2 regions of the Planococcus faecalis genome follow, and region 2 is predicted to be linked to the other one. Evidence: riboswitches for the same ligand, from Rfam matches in the RefSeq annotation. Region 2 holds a riboswitch; the other holds the start of a gene.
The links. Region 2 has a riboswitch for thiamine pyrophosphate ahead of thiT (energy-coupled thiamine transporter ThiT). Riboswitches for the same ligand answer to the same signal wherever they lie in the genome.
Positions count from the first base shown of each region.

Region 1 (7,865 bases), 850 kb from region 2:
GTTCCAATGCTTGCAGGGCTTTTGGAATGCGGGCTTTGATTTTCTTGAATTCTTGCAACAACTCTTGCCCAGAAAGACCTTGAGCGATTAAGTCTTGTAAAATATCTGCAGAGAAATCGACTTCTTCGAATGTGGCAGGCCGGATGATGATCTCTGTCCCCGTAAATTCCATGACGGCTTCATCGGTGAGTCCAAGAGCCAGGTAAAAATCTTTGGGGATGCTCAATTGTCGTTGCTGCGAAACACGTACCCGTCTTTTTGCTTTTTTTCCGGGCTTCAGTCCGTGTTCAGACGCTCTTTTTTTCGGCATAATACCACTCATTAGTTTCACCCCTAACTTTAAAATAAAATTATTTATTTCTTTTTTTAAAGTATATCATTTTTTAGGGTGAAGGAACGTTTGACGAACTGAAAAAACATTGGCTACCGGCGACTTATTGAAGAGCCATAGAAAAGAAAGTGAATGTAACATAATTCACATTAAGTTACATTCAGATATTAAAAAAGCAGCTTAATTGATGCTCTAGCTCATTCTCTTTGTTTGGCACTAGTGTAAAGCTACTATTCTTGTCTTGTAATCGATTTGATTGCTCATGCAAAAATTCTCTCAAGCTACTAAACTCCTTTTTAAAAGTTCCAACTCGTTACTTCCTGACCAATTTGAATGTAACTTAACTGCACTTAAGTTACATTCAAACACCAGTCTTTGCTGGCTATTTCCCGTTTAATTCAGCTGTCCATTCTTTAAACCAATACGAGGCCAACTCCACTTTGGGGAGGTCCATCTTCATAAGCTTTTCATGAGAATATAGAAGAATGATGCTTGTCTTATTCCAATTCCATTTCACAGTGCAGTTCTTCCATTTTATACAAGTATTAAGCAAAGTAATCTTGTGATTTTCATTTTTACTAATACTATCCTATCGAAAAGCTACGTATGATGTTGCCCGATATTTCATTTGCAAAAAACATTCGTAAAAGCTTTGAAGGATTTTCGCAAGCTATTACAAACTATAAGCTCATGAGAAATCACAAAAAACTAACTTTACTTCTCCCCTACTGTCAACTCACCAAGCGAGGCGCGGTCACGGGCTCGGCGAAGCACTGAGACAGGTGTTCTTTTCTGACTTAGTGCGAGAGCCATGCCCAAAGCGATCGGAGCGACTTTCACCTGTCTCTCTTTCTCAACCCCTCTCGCCACTTCTACTGTCTCCAAATCCCCTCTTTACTTCCTCAGTCACTTCCTCTACACTAAACTCATCGGGAACAACCCGAACACAAAAACCGCATACCGTTTTCTGCACTAGGGGTGCCCACTTTGGCTGAGATGCAAGCGCAAGCTTCGATCCCTCAAAACTCGATCAGGATAATACCTGCGTGAGGAAGTGCGGCGCATTTCTGAAATAATTTCTTTTATTAATTATTTGTAGACTATGGCTGCATCTTCACGGATGCGGTCTTTTTTGTGCACATTTTTAAGGAGGAATTATTCATGGACTCACTGCAATGCGGCACAAACCCCATCGTCGGATTTCGCTTTTCACTGCATCCGATGACTGGCGATTTTATCAAAGTAATTAAAAGGGCGTTAAACGATACCGACACATCGAACGTTTGGATGCATACGGACGACGTCTCTACAGTAATACGAGGCAAGCAAGTTCACGTCTTTAATGTCGCTAAAGTTCTAGCCTTGCATACGGCAAAGACAGGCGAACATGTCGCACTGTCCGGCACTTTTTCAATTGGTTGTCCTGGTGATTCGTCAGGTGATGTCTATTTAGAAAAAGACGATGTGCTAGTAAATACCGACAATACACAACAATACGTATCTTCACAATTTGCGCTATACCCGATGAACAATCCAGATTACATGACAGTAATTTACCGTGAAGTCGAGCGCGCTAAACATCAAGGCGTTTTCAACGATTCCATGCATTACGCAAGTGGTATTCATGGCGATATTCATGAGGTATTCGATTTTTATGAAGAAGCATTCACCAATGCCCGCTCTGATAAACATCGCCATTTGGTCATGACCATATCCATGAGCATCAATAGTTCGTCTCATGGAGGTGCATAATATGTTGAAGTCGTGGAAATTAAAAGAAGTGGTATTGATGTCGTTATTTGCGGTCGTTTTCGGCATCGTCTATTTATTGTTTGTTCACGCAGCGAATATTTGGGCAGCTATAATTGGACCACTTGCTTATGAATGGATGTTCGGTATTTGGTTTATTGTATCAATAATCTGCATGTATATTATCCGCAAGCCGGGTGCTGCCTTTCTTTCTGAAACGATGGCTGCGGCAATTGAAGTCCTAATTGGCAATGCTGTCGGCCCGCGTCTCATTTTATCTGGTGTTATTCAAGGGCTCGGTGCTGAAGCGGCATTTGCATTAACCGGTTATAAGCATTTCACTATTTTGGTGCTTATGCTTGCAGGAATCGGATCAGCTGTTTTCAGCTTTGTTTACGGCTACTTCATTTCTGGTTATGCAGCACTGGATCCATCATTCGTCGCGTTAATGTTTACGATTCGCGTTCTTAGTGGGGCAATAATTGCGGGTATTGGTGGAAAGTATATCGGAGACGCTTTACTTGCGACCGGATCACTCCGCGGTTACGCCATTGCTCGAACGAAAAAAGGTGATATCAATGCCTGAAGAGATTTTCTCTTTAAATAGAGTGTCGTTTCACTTTCCTGAAGACTCTAAAAAAACCTTAGAAAATCTTTCATTCTCGGTTTGTCGAGGCGAAAAGCTAGTCATTTCTGGGCCCAGTGGTTGCGGTAAAAGCACGCTTTTGTATATACTAAATCGCTTGTATCCTGACAACTGCGATGGCTCAATTGACGGTGAAATTCGCCTATTTGGAAAACCAGCTAGTGATTATGCCCCTGGAGAAATCAATCACCGCGTTGCAACAGTTTTTCAAGATCCTGATTCACAGTTTTGCATGCCTACCGTTGAAGAAGAACTGGCGTTTACATTAGAAAACTTGCATACACCTTTTGAAGACATGGACATTCGCATTACCGCGGTTTTAGAATTGACGGACCTGACCTATCTAAGAAAAACCGTCATTCAGTCGTTGTCAGGTGGTACAAAACAACGAGTTGCAACTGCTTGTGCGCTAATCATGGACCCGGAAGTGTTATTGCTAGATGAACCGCTTTCTCACTTGGATCCGTATACAGCACAACAATTTGTCAACTGGCTAGAGAAACTACAGACAAGATCTTCTTTAACTATTGTCGCGGTTGAGCACAGGTTAAGCAGTTGGGGTTCCTTTTTCGAACGAGAAATCCAACTGGATGGGGATGGTCGGCTAGTAGTGGACCAGTCTTTTACACAGAGAGAGCCGGTTTTATTCCCCAAACGCTATTCTGCAATACGAGAGACCACAGCATTACGAACTGAAGAACTGTCATTCACGATTAACAACTGCCAATTGCTGTCGCCTTTATCCTTTTCAGTTGAACGCGGTGAAATAGTCGTTATTGCGGGACCTAATGGCAGCGGTAAATCCACACTCGTCAAATCACTATGTGGTATTTACAAAAAGTCGACCGGTACTGTTGAGTCAAAAGGCATTGGCTATGTTCCACAATCTCCTGAGTATTTGTTTTTGACGCAACAAGTCGCTCAAGAAGTCGCTTATTCAGGAGCCTCTAGTCGCTCAGAACTCGATAGATTAATGACAAACTTACGTCTGGATGAAATTCACAACGCTCATCCTTTCGCCATTAGCCACGGACAAAAACGCCGTGTAGCGATTGCCGCTATGCTCGCCGATAAACGCCCAGTACTATTGATGGACGAACCGACTTCTGGGCAGGATGCTGCCGCGCTGCTCGAACTCTTTGAATTGATTGACCAGCGCTCTCGGGAAGGTACAACGCTTTTGATTGTGACACACGATATGGAATTTGCGGCGAGCCTTGCTGATTCGGTGCTACTCATTAAAGGTGGCAAGTTGACAGGTAAATTTGCAGCAAAAGACGTATGGCAGAACGAAAGACTGCTCACGTTACACCATTTACTAGCACCAAAAGGAGTGGCTGACCTTGCAAAATCTTTTGCATGACATGAATCCTTCAATCAAATTTATCTTAGTGACGATTTCAATGCTTATTATTGCGTTCTTTTTTAATCCGTGGACGCCCCTGTTGTTTTGGCTAGGCATCATTCTTTTACAACTAACAATGAGTCGTACAAATTGGAAGCTATGGTTGGTCTTCATGCTCCCTTTTTCGATTGGTGCTTTTGGTTATTTATGGACTACTGTCGTATTCGGCGCAAATACTGGCGGTACCGTTATTTGGTCATTTGCTGGAATTGATGTGACTGATACACAATGGGCATACGCTTTGTCACTAGCTTTTCGCGTTATGGCGTTCTCGACTTTGTCTTTGTTATTCGCTTTTACGACCGATCCGGCAAAGTTTATTATGAGTCTCATGCAACAGCTAAAGCTTTCCCCGAAGCTTGCGTATGGTGTAATGGTCGGCTATCAATTTTTACCGGTTATGAAAGAAGAATTTTTACAAATCCAACAAGCTCAAAGACTGCGCGTTGTTGAAACGAAGAAATATAGTTGGCAACGAATACTAGCTATGCACCGTGTGTTAATTCCCATGCTTGCTGGAGCCGTTAGAAAGGCTGAACGATCAGCATTTGCTATGGAAGCACGCGGGTTTACAGGTAACATTAGAAGCGCTTATTACTGCCCTATTCGATTAGGTCGCATAGATATCTTCATGTCTGGTGTTTTTATGACGATTTTACTTATTAGCTGTCTTGGCGGCGTTTGGTTGAGCTAAAAATCTTTTCAAAAAAGGAAATCTCTTTAAAGAGAATTTCCTTTTTTTCGTCTTTCTTGTATTGCATGTTTTTTGTTTTGAATTTCAATTAATAACCTTATGTAATATTTTACATAGTAAATAAAAACAGAGCCTCTGTACCTTTTCAGTTGATTTGCATGGGATAAATAGGCTCTTTTTAGTTTATATAATATTATTATTAATAGATTTGACTGCATTGCTTTTCAATTGAGAAATTCTTTCGCTTTTATTACATAAAAAAAAGAGAGCTGCACTTCAGCTCTCTAACGGCCCATATGTGATAAGGTCTTCATCTCTTGCATTAACGCCATTTTTGACATGGACAATAGTTCGTAAAATCAATTTAGCTTTTGGGTGTTCTAACATCCAACGCTCATCTGGAACAATTTCAAATTGCTGCATGACCGTGTCTTTTGACTTGACCGATCCTGCAAACTCCATTGATTGTTTCGCAATGATGGTTTCAAAAAAATCAAAGTCGCTGTCATCTCGTGTATCTTCAACGAGTCTTATGACATTCAATTCGATAAAATCAATTGTCTGTTCTCCGTCCCCACCATCAAGATAAATCGTACCATTCAGTGTTTCGCCTTCTTCTAAATGTGGCATCTCAACCACTGTATTCACTTTTAGTGACCCAATGCCAATAGATGATAAAAAATCTTTAAACTTCATATCGTGGAAACCCCCAACTTTTGTTAGTACTTATATACCACAATTCGATCATTTTGAAACACGACTACAAATCTGTATAATCGTATTGATTTTCTAAATTGATTTCGTGTCGATTATAGCGACGTTTAAACAATTTATAAAAATGAGAAACCAATACCCGCACTAAAGCGTACATCGGTATTCCTAGAATTACACCGACGACGCCAAACAAGGAACCTGCTGTTAATAAGACGAAAATAATTGTCACTGGATGGATAAACATGGTCTTGCCCATGACTTGCGGTGAAATCAAGTTGCCTTCAACTAATTGTACAACAGTCCAAACAACCGCCAGCTTGACGAGCATGAATGGTGACGTTACTAAAGCAATAATAGCAGCTGGTGCAATAGCAATTGCCGGACCGATATAAGGAACGACACTCGTAACCATTGCTAGGACTCCTAATAATAATGCATACTCCATACCGATAATCAAAAACCCAATATAAACCATGACACCAATACAAAATGCAACAATTAACTGACCTTGAATATAAGCACCTAGTTGCTTATCTGCTTCTGCGAATACTTCACGTGTATCATCGCGGAATCTTGGCGGCAAAAGTTTCAAGAAATAATCCGGCAAGTTTTCGCCGTCTTTTAAAAGATAAAACAAGATAAATGGAACAATAACAATCGACAAAATAACGCCCGTAATCGTCGAAATTAACCCCGTAATCCCAGTAATGACACTGGTTACTGTATTTTGCAACGTATCTGCTATATTTGCAGGCAATGTGGCAAGTAAGGTATCAACCGTGAAATTAGATTCACTATAGTAGTCGCCGACAAATGATGTTCTCAAAAATCCATCTACATTCGTCAATAATTGCATAAAATATTTTGGGAAATCAACGATTAATGTTTCGAATTGGGAGCGTAAAAAAGGAAAAACCAAGACGATTAGTAAGGTGATTAGTCCAATTACACCAAGAAAAATAATAATAATTCCCCAAATACGCGCTATTTTAAAATTCTCCAACATACGCAAAATCGGTCGCAATAAATAGAAGAAAACCAATGCCAATACAATCGGCAGCACGACTGTTTTCATGAAAACGCTAATAGGATGAAACAAGAACGAAACTTCTCTAAAAATATATACCACCAATCCGAGCAAAAGCAACGAAATTAGCGTGAATAGGGTGTTTCTGCCACCTAAAAAGCGAATATAACTAGTAGCAAAGAATGATGGCTTGTCCTCTGACTGCATAAGCTTCCTCTTTTCTGAATAAACTTTATAGTCTCATATTAGCATAATTATAACAAAGTTAGTCTAAGGGTTGCGACAAATATTCGCGTAACGCCTGTTTGTTTTGTTCAACATCGATATCCAAAACTGAGCCCGCGTGAGAATAATTCCCATAGCTATAGCTGTTTTCAACCGGCAAAGTCAATCGTTCAACTTCCCCGCCTCCTCCAGTTGCTAATTGCGCCGCTAACTTCACTTGGTCCAGTAACGGCATATCGGTTTGGACATAACCTTGTAATGCTCCAGCTAACTTAGGAAGTTTTGGAATAGCCGTAACACTAGCCATTTCATCTTTCATCGCTGTAATAACTTGCTGTTGACGACGTACTCGTCCAAAATCTCCTTCGTTATCGGCACGAAAACGAGCATATCCTAAAAGTTCTTTACCAGTTAATTTTTGAACACCTGGTGTTAAAGAAACACCGATATATTCAGACATTTCTTTTTCGACATCAATTTCCACACCATTTGGTGCAGCTACATCAACAAGACTTTCAAAACTCGAAAAATCGATTAGTGCATAATGATGAATTTCTACACCAAACATACCTCTTAACGTTTCTGCAAGTAAATCAACACCGCCCAAATAATAAGCGGTATTAAGTTTATAAGATTGATAGCCCGGAATATCTGCATAAATATCCCGCATAAATGAAGTTAATTTAATTTCGCCGTTCACTTTGTCATGTGTTACGAGCATCATCGTATCTGTACGAGACTTCTCCTCCCCGCGTGAATCCACACCTAACACTAAAATATTTTCATATTCTCCATTTGCTTCGTCTTCATTGAAGGTAACAGGTTCTTGTTGTGATTGATCTGCTAAACTTTCACCATTTTTAAATTGTATGAATGCATAAGTACCAATAGCGACCAAGACAATCAGGAGCAGGAAGATGATACCACGCAGTCGAAATCTTCTTTTTCTGCGTCTTTTTCTTTTAATGGGTTGTAATTCTTCTTCCATAAGGAATGCACTCCTTTCTAAACTTTCACGTCAATAAGACGTTATCGTGATCATTAAGTTTCGACATTTTTTAAATAGTGCAACTG
Region 1 covers NZ_CP019401.1:1,824,542-1,832,406, forward strand. The annotation lists gene AJGP001_RS09080 (hypothetical protein) at 1-322, opposite strand, end outside; TPP riboswitch at 1,296-1,401, shown strand; gene AJGP001_RS09085 (YkoF family thiamine/hydroxymethylpyrimidine-binding protein) at 1,493-2,083, shown strand; gene AJGP001_RS09090 (ECF transporter S component) at 2,085-2,666, shown strand; gene AJGP001_RS09095 (ABC transporter ATP-binding protein) at 2,659-4,089, shown strand; gene AJGP001_RS09100 (energy-coupling factor transporter transmembrane component T family protein) at 4,070-4,825, shown strand; gene AJGP001_RS09105 (sporulation protein) at 5,102-5,521, opposite strand; gene AJGP001_RS09110 (AI-2E family transporter) at 5,586-6,773, opposite strand; gene AJGP001_RS09115 (LCP family protein) at 6,832-7,779, opposite strand.
Region 1: it holds a riboswitch for thiamine pyrophosphate, as region 2 does, so the genes downstream of both, AJGP001_RS09085 (YkoF family thiamine/hydroxymethylpyrimidine-binding protein) here and thiT (energy-coupled thiamine transporter ThiT) in region 2, are expected to answer to the same signal.

Region 2 (7,865 bases):
ATAAAATTCCAAATCCAGCCGATGTTCATCCGAACGTAATTGGTTACCAGGCGATGGCAAACGCATTTTTCGAAAACTATCAAGAAGCGTGGACCATAGAAAATTCTGAACTGCCACCAGCAAACCCACTGTCTTTTGAGGAAATTATAGAAGCACAAGAACAGCAAGAACAGAAGACACCAAAAGATAGCGAAGCTGAAGAAACGGCGAAGCGACCTTCTGATCAAAACAAAACAGGGTACTTGGCTTTACAGCAAGAAATTCCTTACGTTTAAAATGTGCGAAAATGCATATTCACTTTTCTCTAAATACTGAGAGGTTCACTTTTTTATGTAAGAAGAGTAGCTGTTTCATGCTAATAAAAAACGTTCTGGCATATATGCCGGAACGTTTTTTATTAGCGTTTTTTAGTAGGCTGTTTAGTAGGAGATTGACCTGCTTTGCCTTGTTTTCTTTTGTTTAATACTTTGCGAATAATAGGATATGCTATAGGGCCATATTTGATTGCAGATTTCAGTAGTCTTCCAATTGCCATTTAAATCTCTCCATTCATAATCGTAGTGATTGTTGTTTTCCCGAGTTCTCTATGATGCAAACCTCTTACGTCAGTTGCGCATGTGCCAGCAAGATGTTTTTGTATGCGTGAACACTTGAAATCGTTACATATTCCGCATTGCCATGCCAGTCGTCACCACTTGGTCCAAATTCAATGGCACCTTCACCGCCGTTTACGGCTGCATAATAACGTGTGTCGGCTGCGCCGTGCTGACCAAACAAAACAGCTTGTTGTTGTGTAGTAGCTGTAATTGCTTTTTGCAAGCTTTGAATAAATGGATTGTCTTTTGTAGTTGTTAGAGGAGGTGTAGATCCCGAAGCTTTATAATCCATAGTAACGTTCAAAGTCTCAGCCAAGTCCACCAATTGTCGAACGATTTCTTCTTTTTGCTGTCCTGGCATAAAACGGATATCGTAAGACATTTCACAAACCTCAGGAACGACATTATAGCGTTCTCCTGCTTTGATGATGGGCAGATTGACAGAAGGTTGCTCGTAATATTCGGTGGATTCTTTTCGGAACGGTAAATCGGCGACGGCCAGATGGAATTTCATCGCAGATTCAATGGCGTTAATTCCTTCCCATGGACGACTACCATGAGCAGGTTTGCCTTTAAAAACCATATCCATTCTCAAAATCCCTTTAGATTGAAGTCCGACTTTTAATCCGGTAGGTTCTCCGCAAATGACAAAATCACCGTGGAATCCTTGTTCGACGAGCCACTTGGATGTATGGCGTCCGCCAATTTCTTCATCAGTGACAATATGTAACTGCACTTCGCGAGTTACGAGGGAACTGTCGAGTTCGACAAACGCCTGCATCATGGCTGCAACTCCGGCTTTCATGTCAGCAGCGCCTCGCCCATAAAGTCGATCTCCTTCTTCAACAGGTACAAATTGCTCTTTATGACCCGGAACTACATCAACGTGACCATTCCAGACAATCGTCTCTTCTCCTTGCCCTTTAACAGCTGTCAACATCAAGTAGCCTTTATTGTCATGAACCTTCACGGATTCTCCTTTGGTTTTTAGCCAATCGGCACAGAAAAGAAGAGCTTTGTTGGCACCCTCTTTGGTATCACTTTGAATCTTTATCAATTCTTTTAACAATTCAATCATCCTTTTGGCAAGCCTAATATCCCGGCTGCCTCCACCACCTTTCAAGTATCGTAACTATTCTCATCTTTACCCTATCACATCATCTTAAAACGATGTTGCATAAAAGAACAGCGTTGTGTACAATACAGGTGACTGTTAATATAGTTGTATACACCACAAGGGGAGCTTTTGCTGAGAGTGAACATTTGTTCTTACCCTTTGAACCTGTAAGTTAACACTTGCGCAGGGATGTGGATGGAAACCGGCTCTTACAACGACGCCAGGCTCTGTCCTGACGTCGTTTTTAATATGGTTTTATTCACGACCCTTCTGGTGATGTACACAACACCTAAGGAGGAAGTCATGAGAAATAAAAAAGTATTGTTGATGACAGAAATTGCAATTTTCGCGGCTCTTGGATTTGTGTTGGATTTCATTTCTTTCCGGATGCCACAAGGCGGCTCGGTCAGCTTGGTAATGATTCCAATTGTTTTAATTGCTTTTAGAAGAGGTGCAGGTGCCGGAATTCTAACTGGGATTTTAGTCGGGCTCCTGCAAATCGTTTCTGGATTTATCTCTGTCACCCCATTATCGTTTGGGTTTGTTGTCATGCAGGTCTTGCTGGATTATATTTTAGCGTATGGAGTTGTTGGGGTAGCAGGCATTATGCGTGCAAAGTATATGCAACATGCGCAAGCTAAGCAAACGGGTAAAATGATAACGGCTATAGTAGTGGGAGTGCTAATCGCTTCTGTGTTGCGCTACTTGGTCCATGTTATTACAGGTATTTTGTTCTTCGGCATGTTTGCTGAAGGCAATGTGATCATCTATTCGGTCATTTATAATGCAACTTACATGATACCGGTATTCTTGCTTGCTGCTTTTGTCTGTGCTGCACTTTTTGCGGCTGCACCGAAATTGGTAGATGCAGAAGCTTGAAATGGTAGAAGGCTGTCTTTTGACAGCCTTCTTTTCAATCTTTGGATTCAGGACTAGTTAGACCTGTAGAAGAGAATCCCTTTTAATTTTGTGGTATAATTCTTGAATAGAAAAGCTTGAAAGAAGGGTCATTGATGATAGCAACTAATGAAAAAGAGATTGAAATGTTAAAAAAAGCTGGCCAAATGGTGGCTGAAATTCGGGAAGCGATGAAAGCTGCCACAAAAGCTGGAGTCACGACAAAAGAAATCGACGAACTGGGCGGTCAATTATTTGAGGAGCTGGGTGGCGTTTCCGGTCCAAAATCAGAATATGATTTTCCTGGATATACATGTATCAGCGTCAACGAAGAAGTGGCTCATGGTATTCCAGGTAGCCGTGTCATCCAAGATGGAGATATTGTGAATATCGATGTTTCGGGGTCATATGAAGGATTCTTCTCTGATACAGGAATTTCATTTGTCGTAGGCGAAGGACATGCTGAAAAAGAAAAAATCTGTGAAGCAGCCGCTTCGGCATTTGACCGCGCGATGACGAAAGTCAAAGCCGGTGCAAAACTCAACCAAATTGGTAAGGCTGTTGAACGTGAAGCGAAAGAGCAAGGATTGTTCGTCATCAAAAACTTGACTGGACATGGCATTGGTAAATCACTTCACGAAGCGCCCCAACATATTTTAAATTATTACGATGCTTGGGAGACGACGATTTTAAAAGAAGGCATGGTACTTGCAGTAGAGCCCTTTATCTCTCAAAAAGCCGAGCACATTATCGAGTCAGGTGATGGCTGGACATTTATAACACCGGATCAATCATTGGTCGCGCAAATCGAACATACTGTATTGGTAACAAAAGGTGAACCGATTTTATTGACTAAACTAAACAGCTAACATAAAAAAGAGATTCGGTGGAATAGCCGAATCTCTTTTTTATGTTAGTTGAATGTGAATGCAAAAAATCTGCAGACAAGCTCGCTCTAATCGAGTCTCTCGCAGATTTATTGAGTAGGTGCCGTTCTTTTTTTTATGAGCAAAATACCGGTTAAGATAACGCCGCTCAAGAAAAGAGATGCGGTTGTTACTAACATTTCGTCTGTGCCGTGTTTAACAGCAATTCCAATGAACGCCCATATAAAGACCAAAGCGAAAGGAATATCCATATGATGAAACCGAATATGCAAAGCGATTGCAGTCGCGACTGTCAACATAATAACTGTCCACAGCTGATCGCTCAATCCCCAACCGCTCCAATTGTAAAAAGTTAAGACGAAACTGATGTTGGCAATAGTGGCTACACTAATCCATCCCATATTGATTGAAATAGGCAGCCGTTCAGTAAACGATCTTTCCGAATTTCCATATTGCAGGTAAAGAGCAATCAATGCTATCAAGTAGCCAAGCATGGCAACAATGGACCAGGCAAAAAATTCATAATGCCATAACAAGAGCCAACTTATATTGAACAGGCAGCTTAAGACAAAAAACAAAGTGATCTTGTGTGAAGGGGTCTGTCCTTTTCTTAAACGTATCCAGAAAGCAACAATCCAAACAGCCAGCAAAAGATAGATGATGGACCAAATTGAAAATACGTAACCGGCTGGTGTAAACAACACTAACAGTCGGTTAGACACGTCACCTGTAGTTTGATCGTTTAACGGCAAGGTATTTGCCAAAGTATTCATGACAACGACAGCAATAAAAGAAATTGTCATAAGTAAAATACGAATCATGCAGAATCCCTCCTTCATTTTAGTATACCTGTCGTCGTTTCAATCAACAATTAACCTTTTCCAAAAAAATCCCTAAACATGTCGATAAGGTGAAGTATTAGCTTGAAGAGTGGAATATTGTTCCGGTTTCGGAAAGAAAAATGATATACTAAAGAAGTGTTTTTAGAAAATTTAGTTTATCAGGAGGAGAAATTATGACAGTTACCTATCCAGAACAATGGGATTTGGACACGCTATTTCCAGGAGGAAGTGAATCGCGGGAATTGCGGTTACATATGGACGAAGCAGTAAACAAACTCTCTGAATTTGAAGCGCACGTCCAAAAGTTTGAAGTACTAACGACGAAAGAAGATGCACCAAAAGTTGCTGACTTGCTTGAACAAATGAGCCATGTAATGCGCCATCTCAGTCAAGCAGGTTCATTTATTGGCTGTTTGATGGCACAAAATACACAAGATAAAAAAGCAGGTATTTTAGAAAGTGAAGCTTCGACCTTATCTGCGCGCTTCCAAAACTCTTTTCAGAAAATCCAACAAGATTTAGTAAAGACCGAGGATGGCATATGGAATGAACTATTAAACGAAGAGTCTTTACGTAAATTTACATTTGTCTTAAACGAGTGGCGTGACGAGGCAAAAATGTTACTTTCTGAAAAAGAGGAAGGCTTGATTACCGCGTTAAGTATTGACGGGTATCACAGCTGGGGCCAATTATACGATATGCTAGTTGGCGAAATTAACGTTACAGTCACAGTGGACGGCGAAGAGAAGTCATTATCGGTAGGACAAGCGAATAATCTGAGTTCTCATAAAGATGCAGCAGTTCGAAAAGAGTCCTACCAAAAATTAGAGGAAGCATGGACAGAGAAAGAAGAATTCTTTGCCAAAACCTTGAATTCCATTGGTGGCTTTCGTTTGGAAACGTATAAAAAACGTGGATGGGACAATCCCCTTCAAGAACCCTTACACATTAATCGCATGAAGCAAGAAACCTTAGATGCGATGTGGGGAGCTATTAGTAAAAACAAACAGCCTTTTGTTGATTATTTAAACCAAAAAGGAAAACTACTTGGAAAAGACGGACTGGATTGGTATGACGTGGATGCACCAGTAACGGAAAGTACGCAACAGTTTTCTTATCAAGAAGGAGCAGAATTTATCCTTAAGCAATTTGGAAAATTTGGTCCGGAACTAGAGCAATTCGCACAGCAAGCATTTGAAAATGGCTGGATCGAAGCAGAAGATCGTCCGAACAAACGACCTGGCGGATTTTGTACAAGCTTGCCATTAGGTGAAGAATCGCGTATTTTCATGACTTATAGTGGCTCGATGTCTAATGTGGCAACTTTGGCTCATGAACTTGGGCATGCATTTCATTCTTTCGCTCTTCGTCCAGTTCACGCGTTAAACCGTTCGTATGCTATGAATGTCGCAGAAACAGCGTCTACATTTGCGGAAATGATTGTGGCAGATGCAGCTGTGAAAAATGCCAAGTCCAATGAAGAGAAAATTGCGTTGCTAGAAGATAAAGTTCAGCGTAGTGTTGCTTTCTTCATGAACATTCATTCGCGCTTCCTTTTTGAAACTCGTTTTTATGAAGAACGTAAAAATGGTGTTGTTCCTGCAGCTAGATTAAATGAATTAATGGAGCAGGCTCAAACAGAAGGATTTGCGGGCGGATTGGCGTCAACGCATCCACATTTCTGGGCATCCAAATTGCATTTTTATATTACCCAAGTACCTTTTTACAATTTCCCTTACACCTTTGGTTATTTATTCTCTTTGAGCGTATACGCAAAAGCTTTAGAAGAAGGGGATAGTTTTGAAGGAAAGTACATGGCTTTACTTCGTGATACAGCGGTAATGTCAGCAGAAGACTTAGCGATGAAGCATTTAGGCGAAGATATTACACAACAGGCGTTTTGGGAAAAAGGAATTGCCTTATGTGTTCAAGATGCCAAGGAATTCATTTCACTAACATCTACTGAGGCCTAGTGTGAACTTGCTTTTTGAAGGGCAGACATGCTATCTGCGCAGTTTAGCGGTTGAAGATGCAGAGGAAATGGTGCAATTGCTGCTTCGTAACCGGGAATACTGGTCTGTCTACGAACCACGTCATCGAGACAGCTATTTCTCAGCGAGCGTTCAGCGAGAAAAAATTCGGGAATCGATTTATCAAGCGAGAGAAAATCGAGAATATAGCGTTGGGATCTTTGAACACAATACCAATAAGTTGATTGGACACATCTCCGTGTACAGCGTGAAACGGATGCCTTTTTTAAGTGCTTTGATCGGGTATTCGATTGATAAGGTGTATGTCGGTAAAGGGATTGCTACAGAAGCAGTCAACTTAATGACGGTCTTTGGTTTTGAACAGCTTCGTCTTCACCGAGTCGAAGCTTATGTTTCTCCGGATAATGTGGGCTCTATTCGCGTGTTGGAGAAAACGGGTTTTCGACAAGAAGGCTTGTTGAAGAGTTTTCTCTATATAAATGGTGAGTGGAAAGACCATTTTTATTATTCAGTAATCGAGGAAGAATTTTGAAAGGGCAAGGCCACCTATAAAAAATGGTGGAAAGATACGCGACGTTGGTTTGAATCGTGAGTAGCGGTAGAGAGAGGTGTGCAAATTGAACAAAGACAAAATGTTCTCTTATCACAAATGGGCCACATTAGCCTGCCTGCAACACGTTAGAGATTTAGGCGAAGAACTTTATAAAAAAGAAGGAATCAATTCTTTTGCTTCGATTCAAGAAACAACAGAGCATGTTTTAGGCGTGGAAAAACTGTGGTTGCTTCGAATGTCAGGTGTAGCGAATCCGACATTTGAACATTTCGATGTAGAAACAACGGAACAAGCAGCAGAAAGTTTTATGTTGCTTCATGCTGAAATGGAATTATTTTTCGCCTCTTTACCTGAAGCGAAGTGGCAAGAAACGCTCCATTATCGAAATATGCGCGGAGATGATTTTTCCACAACTAGAGAAGAAATGTTATTCACTTTTGTTAATCATGCTAGCTATCACAGGGGGCAGGTAACGTCTTTGCTACGGCAATTCGGGAAAGAAGGCATAGCGCTTGATTACATCTATTACCAAAAACAAAACCGCTGAGAAACTCTCAGCGGTTTTCGTTTCCATTAACAACAACATCTAATTTTCCAGTAGTTGGATCAATAACCAGGCCATGAACTGGGACTGTATTGACTAGTAAGGGGTGATGACGTACCATGTCGACACTATGAGCGACACTTTCTGCTACGTCGTCAAATCCACCAAGCCAACCTTCTAAATTGACTCCTGAATACTTCATCATCTCAATGGTCTTTTCATCTATTCCTCGTTTTTTCATTTTATCAAGGATTACATCAGGATCTATAGCAGACATGCCGCAGTCATGATGGCCAACAATATAAATTTCATCTGCATTCAGTTCGTATACAGCTACAAGTAGGCTGCGCATAATACCACCAAATGGGTGGTTGATGACAGCTCCGGCACTTTTAACAATTTTCGCATCCCCATTTTTGAAATTCATCGCTTTCGGTA
Region 2 covers NZ_CP019401.1:977,849-985,713, forward strand. The annotation lists gene AJGP001_RS04735 (SGNH/GDSL hydrolase family protein) at 1-275, shown strand, start outside; gene AJGP001_RS17470 (hypothetical protein) at 398-535, opposite strand; gene AJGP001_RS04740 (M20 family metallopeptidase) at 601-1,674, opposite strand; TPP riboswitch at 1,823-1,920, shown strand; gene thiT (energy-coupled thiamine transporter ThiT) at 2,017-2,592, shown strand; gene map (type I methionyl aminopeptidase) at 2,727-3,479, shown strand; gene AJGP001_RS04755 (TspO/MBR family protein) at 3,587-4,318, opposite strand; gene AJGP001_RS04760 (M3 family oligoendopeptidase) at 4,513-6,312, shown strand; gene AJGP001_RS04765 (GNAT family N-acetyltransferase) at 6,314-6,862, shown strand; gene AJGP001_RS04770 (DinB family protein) at 6,939-7,430, shown strand; gene AJGP001_RS04775 (beta-class carbonic anhydrase) at 7,438-7,865, opposite strand, start outside.